Regions from separate parts of the Streptomyces sp. NPDC059452 genome, predicted to be linked through region 2. Evidence: riboswitches for the same ligand, from Rfam matches in the RefSeq annotation. Region 2 holds a riboswitch; the other holds the start of a gene.
The links. Region 2 has a riboswitch for cobalamin ahead of metE (5-methyltetrahydropteroyltriglutamate--homocysteine S-methyltransferase). Riboswitches for the same ligand answer to the same signal wherever they lie in the genome.
Positions count from the first base shown of each region.

Region 1: it holds a riboswitch for cobalamin, as region 2 does, so the genes downstream of both, ACFW9Z_RS32140 (cobalamin biosynthesis protein) here and metE (5-methyltetrahydropteroyltriglutamate--homocysteine S-methyltransferase) in region 2, are expected to answer to the same signal.

Region 1 is NZ_JBHYVE010000036.1:28,791-34,124, forward strand. It holds gene ACFW9Z_RS32130 (anion permease) at 1-1,007, shown strand, start outside; gene ACFW9Z_RS32135 (hypothetical protein) at 1,020-1,253, shown strand; cobalamin riboswitch at 1,413-1,546, shown strand; gene ACFW9Z_RS32140 (cobalamin biosynthesis protein) at 1,735-2,685, shown strand; gene ACFW9Z_RS32145 (cobyric acid synthase) at 2,682-4,379, shown strand; gene ACFW9Z_RS32150 (putative cobaltochelatase) at 4,376-5,334, shown strand, end outside.
Region 2 is NZ_JBHYVE010000034.1:159-4,374, forward strand. It holds gene metE (5-methyltetrahydropteroyltriglutamate--homocysteine S-methyltransferase) at 23-2,347, opposite strand; cobalamin riboswitch at 2,508-2,723, opposite strand; gene ACFW9Z_RS31450 (hypothetical protein) at 2,976-3,173, shown strand; gene cobF (precorrin-6A synthase (deacetylating)) at 3,356-4,162, opposite strand.

The DNA.
Region 1 (5,334 bases), on a different contig from region 2:
TCACCTGGCTGCTGGGGCTGCCCTCCAGCTCCTCCCACGCCCTGTTCGGCGGTCTGATCGGCGCCGCCGTGATGTCGGCCGGCTGGTCCTCGATCAACGGCGGCACCGTCGTCACCAAGGTGCTGCTGCCCGCGATCGCCGCCCCGCTGGTCGCCGGTATCGCCGCGATGCTGGCCACCCGGCTGACGTACCGGATCAACCGGAACGTCACCGACCCGAACCAGCAGAAGTCGACCGCCAAGGGCTACCGGGCCGGGCAGATCGCCTCCGCCGGTCTCGTCTCGCTCGCCCACGGCACCAACGACGCCCAGAAGACGATGGGCATCATCACCCTGGCCCTGGTCACCAGCGGTGTCCTGGCCCCGGGCTCCAACCCGCCCATGTGGGTCATCGTCTCGGCCGGTGTCGCCATCGCGCTCGGCACCTACCTCGGCGGCTGGCGCATCATCCGCACCATGGGCAAGGGCCTGACCGACCTCCAGCCGCCGCAGGGCTTCGCCGCCCAGACCAGCGCGGCCACGGTCATCCTGGCCTCCTCGCACCTCGGCTTCTCGCTCTCCACCACCCAGTCCTGCTCCGGTGCCGTGATGGGCGCGGGCCTCGGCCGCAAGGGCGGTGTGGTCCGCTGGTCCACGGCCACCCGGATGTTCGTCGCCTGGGGTCTGACGCTCCCGGCCGCGGCCCTGGTCGGCGCGGGTGCCGAGTTCCTCACCAAGCAGGGTCCGTGGGGCATCGCCGCCACCGCGGTCATCCTCGTCGGCGGCTCCTTCGCCATCTGGCTGGCCTCGCGCCGCGAGCCGGTCGACCACACCAACGTCAACGACACGGACGGCACGGCCGACCACGGCACAGTCGCCGACGTCGAGCCCCAGGGCGTCGTGACCACGGCCATCGCCGCGGTCCAGCCGCCGCCCACCCTCGGCGCCCACCCCACCGACCTCTCGACCACCATCCCGGCTCCGACCGCGGCGCCCGACGACACGGCGCGGCCCTCGGCCACGGTGTAAGGACAGATCCGTATGAAAATCGACTGGGCAGCTCTCGCCTCCGTCTTCGGTGTCAGTCTCGTGGTCACCGTCGTCCTGGTCGCCCTCTTCACCGTGGGCATCGTCGCTCTCTCCAAGCTGTCGGCCCCGGCCGGCGGCGCCGGAGCCTCCGGCGGTTCGGCCGTACTGGCGCGCACCAGCGCGTACGCCTGCTTCGCGGCGTGCGTGGCGGCGGTCGCGTACGGCATCTATCTGATCGTCGCCTGACGCGCCCCACCGCACCCCCTCCGCACTCCTTCGGGCCGGACACACCACCGTGTGTCCGGCCCGATGTGCGTCTGCGCACACTGGAGCTCCGCAGGTCAACAGCAAGTTGACGGCCGTTCTCGCAGCGTGGTGGACTGCCGGAGCCATTTACGGCGACAGAAGAGGAAGCCGGTGCGAATCCGGCGCGGTCCCGCCACTGTCACCGGGGAGCACTCCCCCACACCGGATGTCACGGCCCCCACCACGCGGGCTGGAAGGCCGGGGGAACTGCGGATCCGGAAGCCAGGAGACTCTCGTCGCCGGTCACGTCGAACCAGGGCGCGGACCCTGAGTTAAGGACTTAACGCCATGCCTGGCCGCCGAGCGCCGCATCCCGTGCCCCTTCACGCCGGAACGTCCCGACCCGCGACGGCCTGACCCCGTGCGTGTCGATGTGCGCGCCGGGGTGCGTGCCGGTGCCGATGTGCGTGCCCGTGGCCAGGTGCGTGCCGGTCGCGTCTTCGCGTACGGCGCCACCGCCGGGCTGATCGCCGACGCTCTGCTGGGCGACCCGCGCCGAGGGCACCCCGTCGCCGGTTTCGGCCGGGCCGCCGCCCGGGTGGAGTCCCTGCTGTGGCGCGACGACCGGGGGCGGGGCGCGCTGCACACCCTGATCTGCGCCGGAGGCGCCGTGGGGGCCGCCGCACTCGCCGCCCGTGCCGTACGGGACCGTCCCGCGCTCGCCGTCGCGCTGACCGCCGCCACCACCTGGTCGGTCGTCGGCGGTACGTCGCTGGGCCGGGAGGCCCGTGCCATCGGGGGCGCGCTGGCCGCCGGGGACCTGGAGGTGGCCCGGGAGCGGCTGCCGCACCTGTGCGGGCGCGATCCGCACTCCCTGGACGGGCCGCAGATCGCCCGCGCGGTCGTCGAGTCGGTCGCGGAGAACACCTCGGACGCCGTCGTCGGCGCGCTGGTGTGGGGGGCGATCGGCGGGGTGCCGGGGCTCGTCGGGTTCCGGGCCGTGAACACGCTCGACGCGATGGTCGGCCACAAGTCGCCCCGCCACCGGCGTTACGGCTGGGCCTCGGCCCGGCTGGACGATGTGGTGGGGTGGCCGGGCGCCCGGCTGACGGCGGCGCTGGCCGTGGCGGCGGGCGGGCGGCCGACGGAGGCCGTACGCGCCTGGAGGGCGGATGCGGGGCGCCACCCGAGCCCGAACGCGGGACCGGTGGAGGCCGCGTTCGCGGGGGCGCTCGGCGTACGGCTCGGCGGGACGCTGGCGTACGCGGGGCGCGTGGAGCACCGGCCGGTCCTGAACGGGGCGTCCGGCCGGGACGTGCGGAGTGCGGACATCGAACGCGCGGTGCGGCTGTCGCGCCGGGTGGGCGCACTGGCCCTCGGGGTGTGCGTGGCGGGCAGGCTGGCCGTGGAACGGAAGCGGGGCAGGGTATGAGCGGCGGGCTGCTGGTCGCGGGGACGACCTCGGACGCGGGCAAGAGCGTCGTCACAGCGGGCATCTGCCGCTGGCTGGTGCGCCGGGGCGTGAAAGTCGCGCCGTTCAAGGCGCAGAACATGTCCCTCAACTCCTTCGTCACCCGCGAGGGCGCGGAGATCGGGCGCGCCCAGGCCATGCAGGCGCAGGCCGCCCGGGTGGAGCCGACGGCCCTGATGAACCCGGTACTGCTCAAGCCCGGCAGCGACCGCTCCAGCCAGGTCGTCCTGATGGGCAAGCCGGTGGGAGAGATGAGCGCCCGGGGCTACCACGGGGGCCGTCAGGAGGCGCTGCTCGGGACGGTCGTGGACTGTCTGGAGCAGTTGCGGTCGACGTACGACGCGGTGATCTGCGAAGGGGCCGGGTCACCGGCCGAGATCAACCTGCGCCGCACCGACATCGTGAACATGGGGATCGCGCGGGCGGCCCGCTTCCCCGTACTCGTGGTCGGCGACATCGACCGGGGCGGGGTCTTCGCCTCGTTCTTCGGGACGACGGCGCTGCTGAGCGCCGAGGACCAGTCGCTGGTGGCGGGCTACCTGGTGAACAAGTTCCGGGGTGACGTCTCGCTGCTGGAACCGGGGCTCGACATGCTGTACGGGCTGACCGGGCGGCGGACGTACGGGGTCCTCCCGTACGCCCACGGGCTCGGCATCGACGAGGAGGACGGCCTGCGGGTGTCCCTGCGGGGTGCGGTGCGTGAGTCGGTCGTGGCGCCGCCCCACGGGGAGGACGTGCTGCGGGTCGCGGTCTGCGCGGTGCCGTTGATGTCCAACTTCACGGATGTGGACGCGCTGGCCGCCGAACCGGGCGTCGTCGTGCGGTTCGTGGACCGGGCGGACGAACTGGCCGACGCGGACCTCGTCATCGTGCCCGGGACGCGCGGCACGGTGAAGGCGCTGGCCTGGCTGCGCGAGCGGGGGCTGGCGGACGCGCTGGTCCGGCGGGCGGCGGAGGGGCGGCCGGTGCTGGGGATCTGCGGCGGGTTCCAGGTGCTCGGTGAGCGCATCGAGGACGAGGTGGAGTCGCGGGCGGGGGTCGTGGACGGGCTGGGGGTCCTTCCCGTACGGATTCGCTTCGACCGGGCCAAGACGCTGGCGCGGCCGGTGGGTTCGGCGCTGGGTGAGGCGGTGGAGGGGTACGAGATCCACCACGGGGTGGCCGATGTACGGGGCGGGGAGCCGTTCCTCGACGGGTGCCGGGTGGGGGCGGTGTGGGGGACGCACTGGCACGGGTCGCTGGAGAGCGACGCGTTCCGGCGGCGGTTCCTGGTGGAGGTGGCCCGGGCCTCGGGGCGGCGGTTCGTTCCCGCGCCGGACACGCGGTTCGGGGTGCTGCGGGAGGAGCAGCTGGACCGGCTGGGGGATCTGGTGGAGGAGCACGCGGATACGGAGGCGTTGTGGCGGTTGATCGAGGGCGGGGCACCGCCCGGGTTGCCGTTCGTGCCGCCGGGGGCCCCGCCGTTGGATGCGGGTGCGGCGGAGAGCCGGGGTGCTGCCCCGGACCCCGCTCCTCAATCGCCGGAGGGGCTTGGTTTCGCTCGCCCGGAGGCGCTGGGAGAAGCCCGCAAGTCCCACGGGCTTGAAAGCTCTGAAGGGCCCGGGGAAGCCCGGAACGCAGTGACGGATGTTCACGTCAACGAGGAGGCCAAGTGAGTACGCCGTATCCCTTCACCGCGATCGTCGGACAGGACGACCTGCGGCTCGGGCTGTTGCTGAACGCGGTCAGTCCGGCCGTCGGCGGGGTGCTCGTGCGGGGCGAGAAGGGGACCGCCAAGTCCACCGCCGTACGGGCGCTCGCCGCGCTGATGCCCGAGGTCTCCGTCGTACCCGGGTGCCGGTTCTCCTGTGACCCCGGCTCCCCCGATCCGGCGTGTCCCGACGGGCCGCACGCGGAGGCGGCCGGTGTGTCGCGGGCCGCGCGGACCGTGGAGCTGCCGGTCGGCGCGTCCGAGGACCGGCTCGTGGGGGCGCTGGACATCGAGCGGGCGCTCTCGGAGGGCGTGAAGGCGTTCGAGCCGGGGCTGCTGGCCGACGCGCATCGCGGGATCCTGTACGTCGACGAGGTCAACCTGCTCCACGACCACCTGGTGGACCTGCTGCTGGACGCGGCCGCCATGGGTGCCTCGTACGTCGAGCGCGAAGGTGTCTCCGTACGGCATGCGGCACGGTTCCTGCTGGTCGGGACGATGAACCCGGAAGAGGGCGAGCTGCGGCCGCAGTTGCTGGACCGGTTCGGGCTCACCGTCGAGGTGGCCGCCTCCCGGGACACCGACGAGCGGGTGGAGGTCGTACGGCGACGGCTCGCGTACGACGACGACCCGGAGGGGTTCGCCGCGCGCTGGGCCGGGGAGGAGAGCGCCCTGAGGGAGCGCATCGCCGCCGCGCGCGCCCTGCTGCCCCGGGTGGTGCTCGGTGACGGCGTGTTGCGCCAGATCGCCGCGACCTGCGCCGCGTTCGAGGTCGACGGGATGCGGGCCGACATCGTGATGGCCCGTACCGCGACCGCGCTGGCCGCCTGGGCCGGGCGCGAGGAGGTCACCGCCGACGACGTACGGCAGGCCGCTCTCCTCGCGCTCCCCCACCGGAGGCGCCGCAACCCGTTCGACGC
Region 2 (4,216 bases):
GCCGCTCCCGCACCGGGTCGGATCACGCCGCTTCGGTGGGCAGCTCCGCGCGGATCTCCCGCGCGGCGGCGACCAGGTTCTCCAGGGAGGCCCGGGTCTCGGGCCACCCCCGGGTCTTCAGGCCGCAGTCGGGGTTCACCCACAGGCGCTCGGCCGGGATGGCCTCAAGTCCCTTGCGGAGGAGGGCCGCTGCCTCTTCGGTGCTCGGGATGCGCGGGGAGTGGATGTCGTAGACGCCGGGTCCGGCCTCACGGGGGTAGCCGTGGGCGGCCAGTTCGCGGGCGACCTGCATGTGCGAGCGGGCCGCCTCCAGGCTGATGACGTCGGCGTCGAGGTCGTCGATGGCCTGGACGATGTCGCCGAACTCCGCGTAGCACATGTGGGTGTGGATCTGGGTGTCCGGCCGCACCCCGGAGGTGGCGAGGCGGAAGGACTCCGTCGCCCACTCCAGGTACGCGGCGTGCTCGTCGGCCCGCAGCGGCAGCGTCTCACGCAGTGCGGGCTCGTCGACCTGGATCACCGAAGTGCCGCTCGCCTCCAGGTCGTCGACCTCGTCGCGCAGGGCGAGTGCCACCTGGCGGGCGGTCTCGCCGAGCGGCTGGTCGTCGCGGACGAAGGACCAGGCGAGCATGGTGACCGGGCCGGTGAGCATGCCCTTGACGGGGCGCTCGGTGAGCGACTGCGCGTACGTCGTCCACCGCACCGTCATCGGCTCGGGGCGCGAGATGTCCCCGGCCAGGACCGGCGGCCGGACGTAGCGGGTGCCGTACGACTGCACCCAGCCGTGCTGGGTGGCGAGGTAGCCGGTGAGCTGCTCGGCGAAGTACTGCACCATGTCGTTGCGTTCGGGCTCGCCGTGCACCAGGACGTCCAGCCCGGCCTTCTCCTGGAAGGAGAGGACCTCGCGGATCTCGTCCTTGATCCGCTCCTCGTACCCGTCCTCGTCGATCCGGCCCGCGCGCAGATCGGCGCGGGCGGTGCGGAGTTCGGTGGTCTGGGGGAACGAGCCGATCGTGGTGGTCGGCAGCAGCGGCAGCCCGAGGTGGGTGCGCTGGGCGACGGTCCGCTCCGCGTACGGCTGGGAGCGGCGGCCGTCGGCGTCGGTGATGGCCGCCGTACGGGCCCGGACGGCCGGGTCGCGGGTGATGACGGCGTCGGTACGGGAGGCCAGGTCGGCCCGGTTGGCGGCGAGTTCGGCGGCGATGGCCTCGGTGCCGCCGGACAGGCCGCGGGCCAGGACGACGATCTCCTGGATCTTCTGCTGGGCGAAGGCGAGCCAGCGGGCGATCTGCGGGTCGATGTCACGCTCGGCCCGGGCGTCCAGCGGGACGTGCAGCAGGGAGCTGGAGGCGGAGACGTCGACCCGGTCCGCGAGGCCGAGGAGGGTGCCGAGGGTGGCGAGCGACTTCTCGTAGTCGTTGATCCAGATGTTGCGGCCGTTGACGACGCCCGCGACCAGCCGCTTGCCGGGCAGTCCGCCCGCCGCCGCGAGGTCGGCGAGGTTGGCTGCGCCCGACTCGGTGAAGTCCAGCGCGAGCCCCTCGACCGGGGACTTGGCCAGCACCGGCAGGGCCTCGCCGAGCCGTCCGAAATAGGAGGCGACCAGCAGCTTGGAGCGGTCGGTGAGGGAGCCGAGCTCGCGGTAGGCGCGGGCGGCGGCGTTCAGCTCGGCCGGGGTGCGGTCCTGGACGAGGGCGGGCTCGTCCAGCTGCACCCACTCGGCGCCCGCGGCCCGGAGGTCGGCAAGGACCTCGGCGTACACGGGCAGGAGCCGGTCCAGCAGGGTCAGCGGCTCGAAGTCGGCGGCCACCCCGGGCGCAGCCTTGGCGAGCAGGAGGTAGGTGACGGGTCCGACGAGGACCGGGCGCGGGGTGTGCCCGAGCGCGAGGGCCTCCTTCAACTCGGCGACCTGCTTGGCGGAGTCGGCGGTGAACACCGTGTCCGGGCCCAGCTCGGGCACCAGGTAGTGGTAGTTGGTGTCGAACCACTTGGTCATTTCGAGCGGGGCCACGTCCTGCGTACCGCGGGCCATGGCGAAGTAGCCGTCGAGGGCGTCGGTGCGGACGGCCTCGCGGTGCCGCTCGGGGACAGCGCCGACCATGACACTGGTGTCCAGAACGTGGTCGTAGTACGAGAAATCACCGGTCGGCACTTCGTGGACTCCGGCCTCGGCGAGCTGCTGCCAGGTTCCCCTGCGCAGTTCGGCGGCGGTCTGCCGGAGGGTGTCCGCGTCCACGCGGCCCTTCCAGTAGCCCTCGATGGCCTTCTTCAGTTCACGGTTCTGACCCTGGCGGGGGTAGCCGTACACGGTGGCCCGTGCTGCCGCGGCTGCGGGCTTCGCTGTCACGTGACTCTCCTTCGCGAGCATGGATCCAGCTGATCCCGGGACGGGACGCGGACGCGAAGGGGTGACGAATCGGGCGGAAAGCCGACACGTTGACCGTGTCCGTCCACCCGACGGTTACGCCGACCCGCCCACGAGGTCACCGGGAACTCCGCACACGAACGGTCGCGTGCGGGCAACGGGCAGGTCTTCGGACTCGCGGGCACGCCTGCCGGGGCAGACACCTACTGGCCGTCGCTTCCCAGGCCCGGCCGGGCCCAGTGCGTATGACGGCGGTCGTTCCCACTCACCGCTGCGGGGCAGTCCCGGATTCCCACCGGGTTCCCTCTTACGACACCCTGCCTGGCGGACAGGGCGAACCAGCTGCACCGGTCACCCTAAGGGGGCGACCGCCGGGCGCACACCGTTGTTCACACTTCGGACGGTGATATGAGACACGACCTCCGAACGGGTGACGCGGGTTCCGCTCCTCTTCGCCGGTTCGCTGACTTGCGGTCAGTTCGTGCGGGCATGGTGACCCAGATGTAACCGAATGGCGTAGGCGAGCCGGAACCACAGAGCGTCACAGGCCGTTCTTCTTGCCAATACCCGGCCGCCGACCCGCGGCGGCGACGAATGAGGGAAGCGCCATATGAAGAAGACAGTCGGGTGGGCCCAGGACGGCGACGACTGGACGATCACCGTGAACGGCACCCTGTACCGGGCCGTCGAGCGGCCCACCGATGGGCGCGTGCACAACTATCTGGTGCGGGGCAACGACCTCACCGCCGAGTGCCCGAGCCTCGGGCACGGGCTCGGCGTGATCAGGGCGCACGAGTCCCGGAGCTGACCTCCGGCCGGGTCCGACGACGAGGTGCGGCGGCCGCCCGCGCCTCGCCCGGCCCGCCACTCCTTGTCCGGGCCCCCGCTCACGGGCCGGGGCCCATCAGCGGCCGACGCCGCCCGCGCCTCCGGGGTGCCCGGCCGGGCAGGCCGCAAGCGCCGCCCGCGCCGCCTGAGGCGTAGGCGCCCTCAGGCCCCCGCGCCGCCCGGCGTCCCCGGGCCCTGGCGCAGCAGGTACGTGTCCATGATCCAGCCGTGCCGTTCGCGGGCCTCGGCGCGCACCCGGCTGATCCGCCCGGCGACCTCGTCGAGCGGTCCGGAGACCAGGAGTTCGTCCGGGGTGCCGATGTAGGCGCCCCAGTAGATCCACAGGCCCCGGCCCGTCAGATGGGTGAAGGTCTCGTGGCCGTCGAGCATCACGACGATGTCGCCGTCGTCGTCCGGGAACCCCTCGGCGAGCCGTCTGCCGGGGGTGATGTGGATGGGGCGGCCGACCTGGTTCAGGGAGGTGCGGTGGCGGGCGGCGAGCGCCGAGACGCTGCTGATGCCGGGGATCACCTCATGGCCGAATTCCACCGTCCCCCGGTCCCGGATGTCCTCCAGGATCGCGAGGGTGCTGTCGTACAGGGACGGGTCGCCCCACACCAGGAACGCCCCGCACTCCCCCGGCGCCAGCTCCTCGATGATCAGGCGTTCGCAGATGTCGGCGCGGCGGTGGCGCCAGTCGTGCACCGCCGTCGTGTAGCGCCCGCGGTCGTCCTGGGTGCGGTCCCGCCAGGGGTCCTCGGCCTCCACGACCCGGTAGGGGCCGGTGAGGTGCTCGGCCAGGATGTCCCGCCGCAGCCGGGTCAGGGAGTCCTTCTCCCGGCCCTTGCCGAGTACGAAGAAGACCTGCGCCCTGCGCATGGCCTTGATCGCGGCGAGGGTCAGATGGTCGGGGTCACCGGCACCCATGCCGATGACGAGGATGTGGCGTGGTGGTGGCGCGTCGCTCATGTCGGCCGATCATGCCAGGGGCGGGCGCCCGATCGGGCCAGGGGGCGGGGCGGG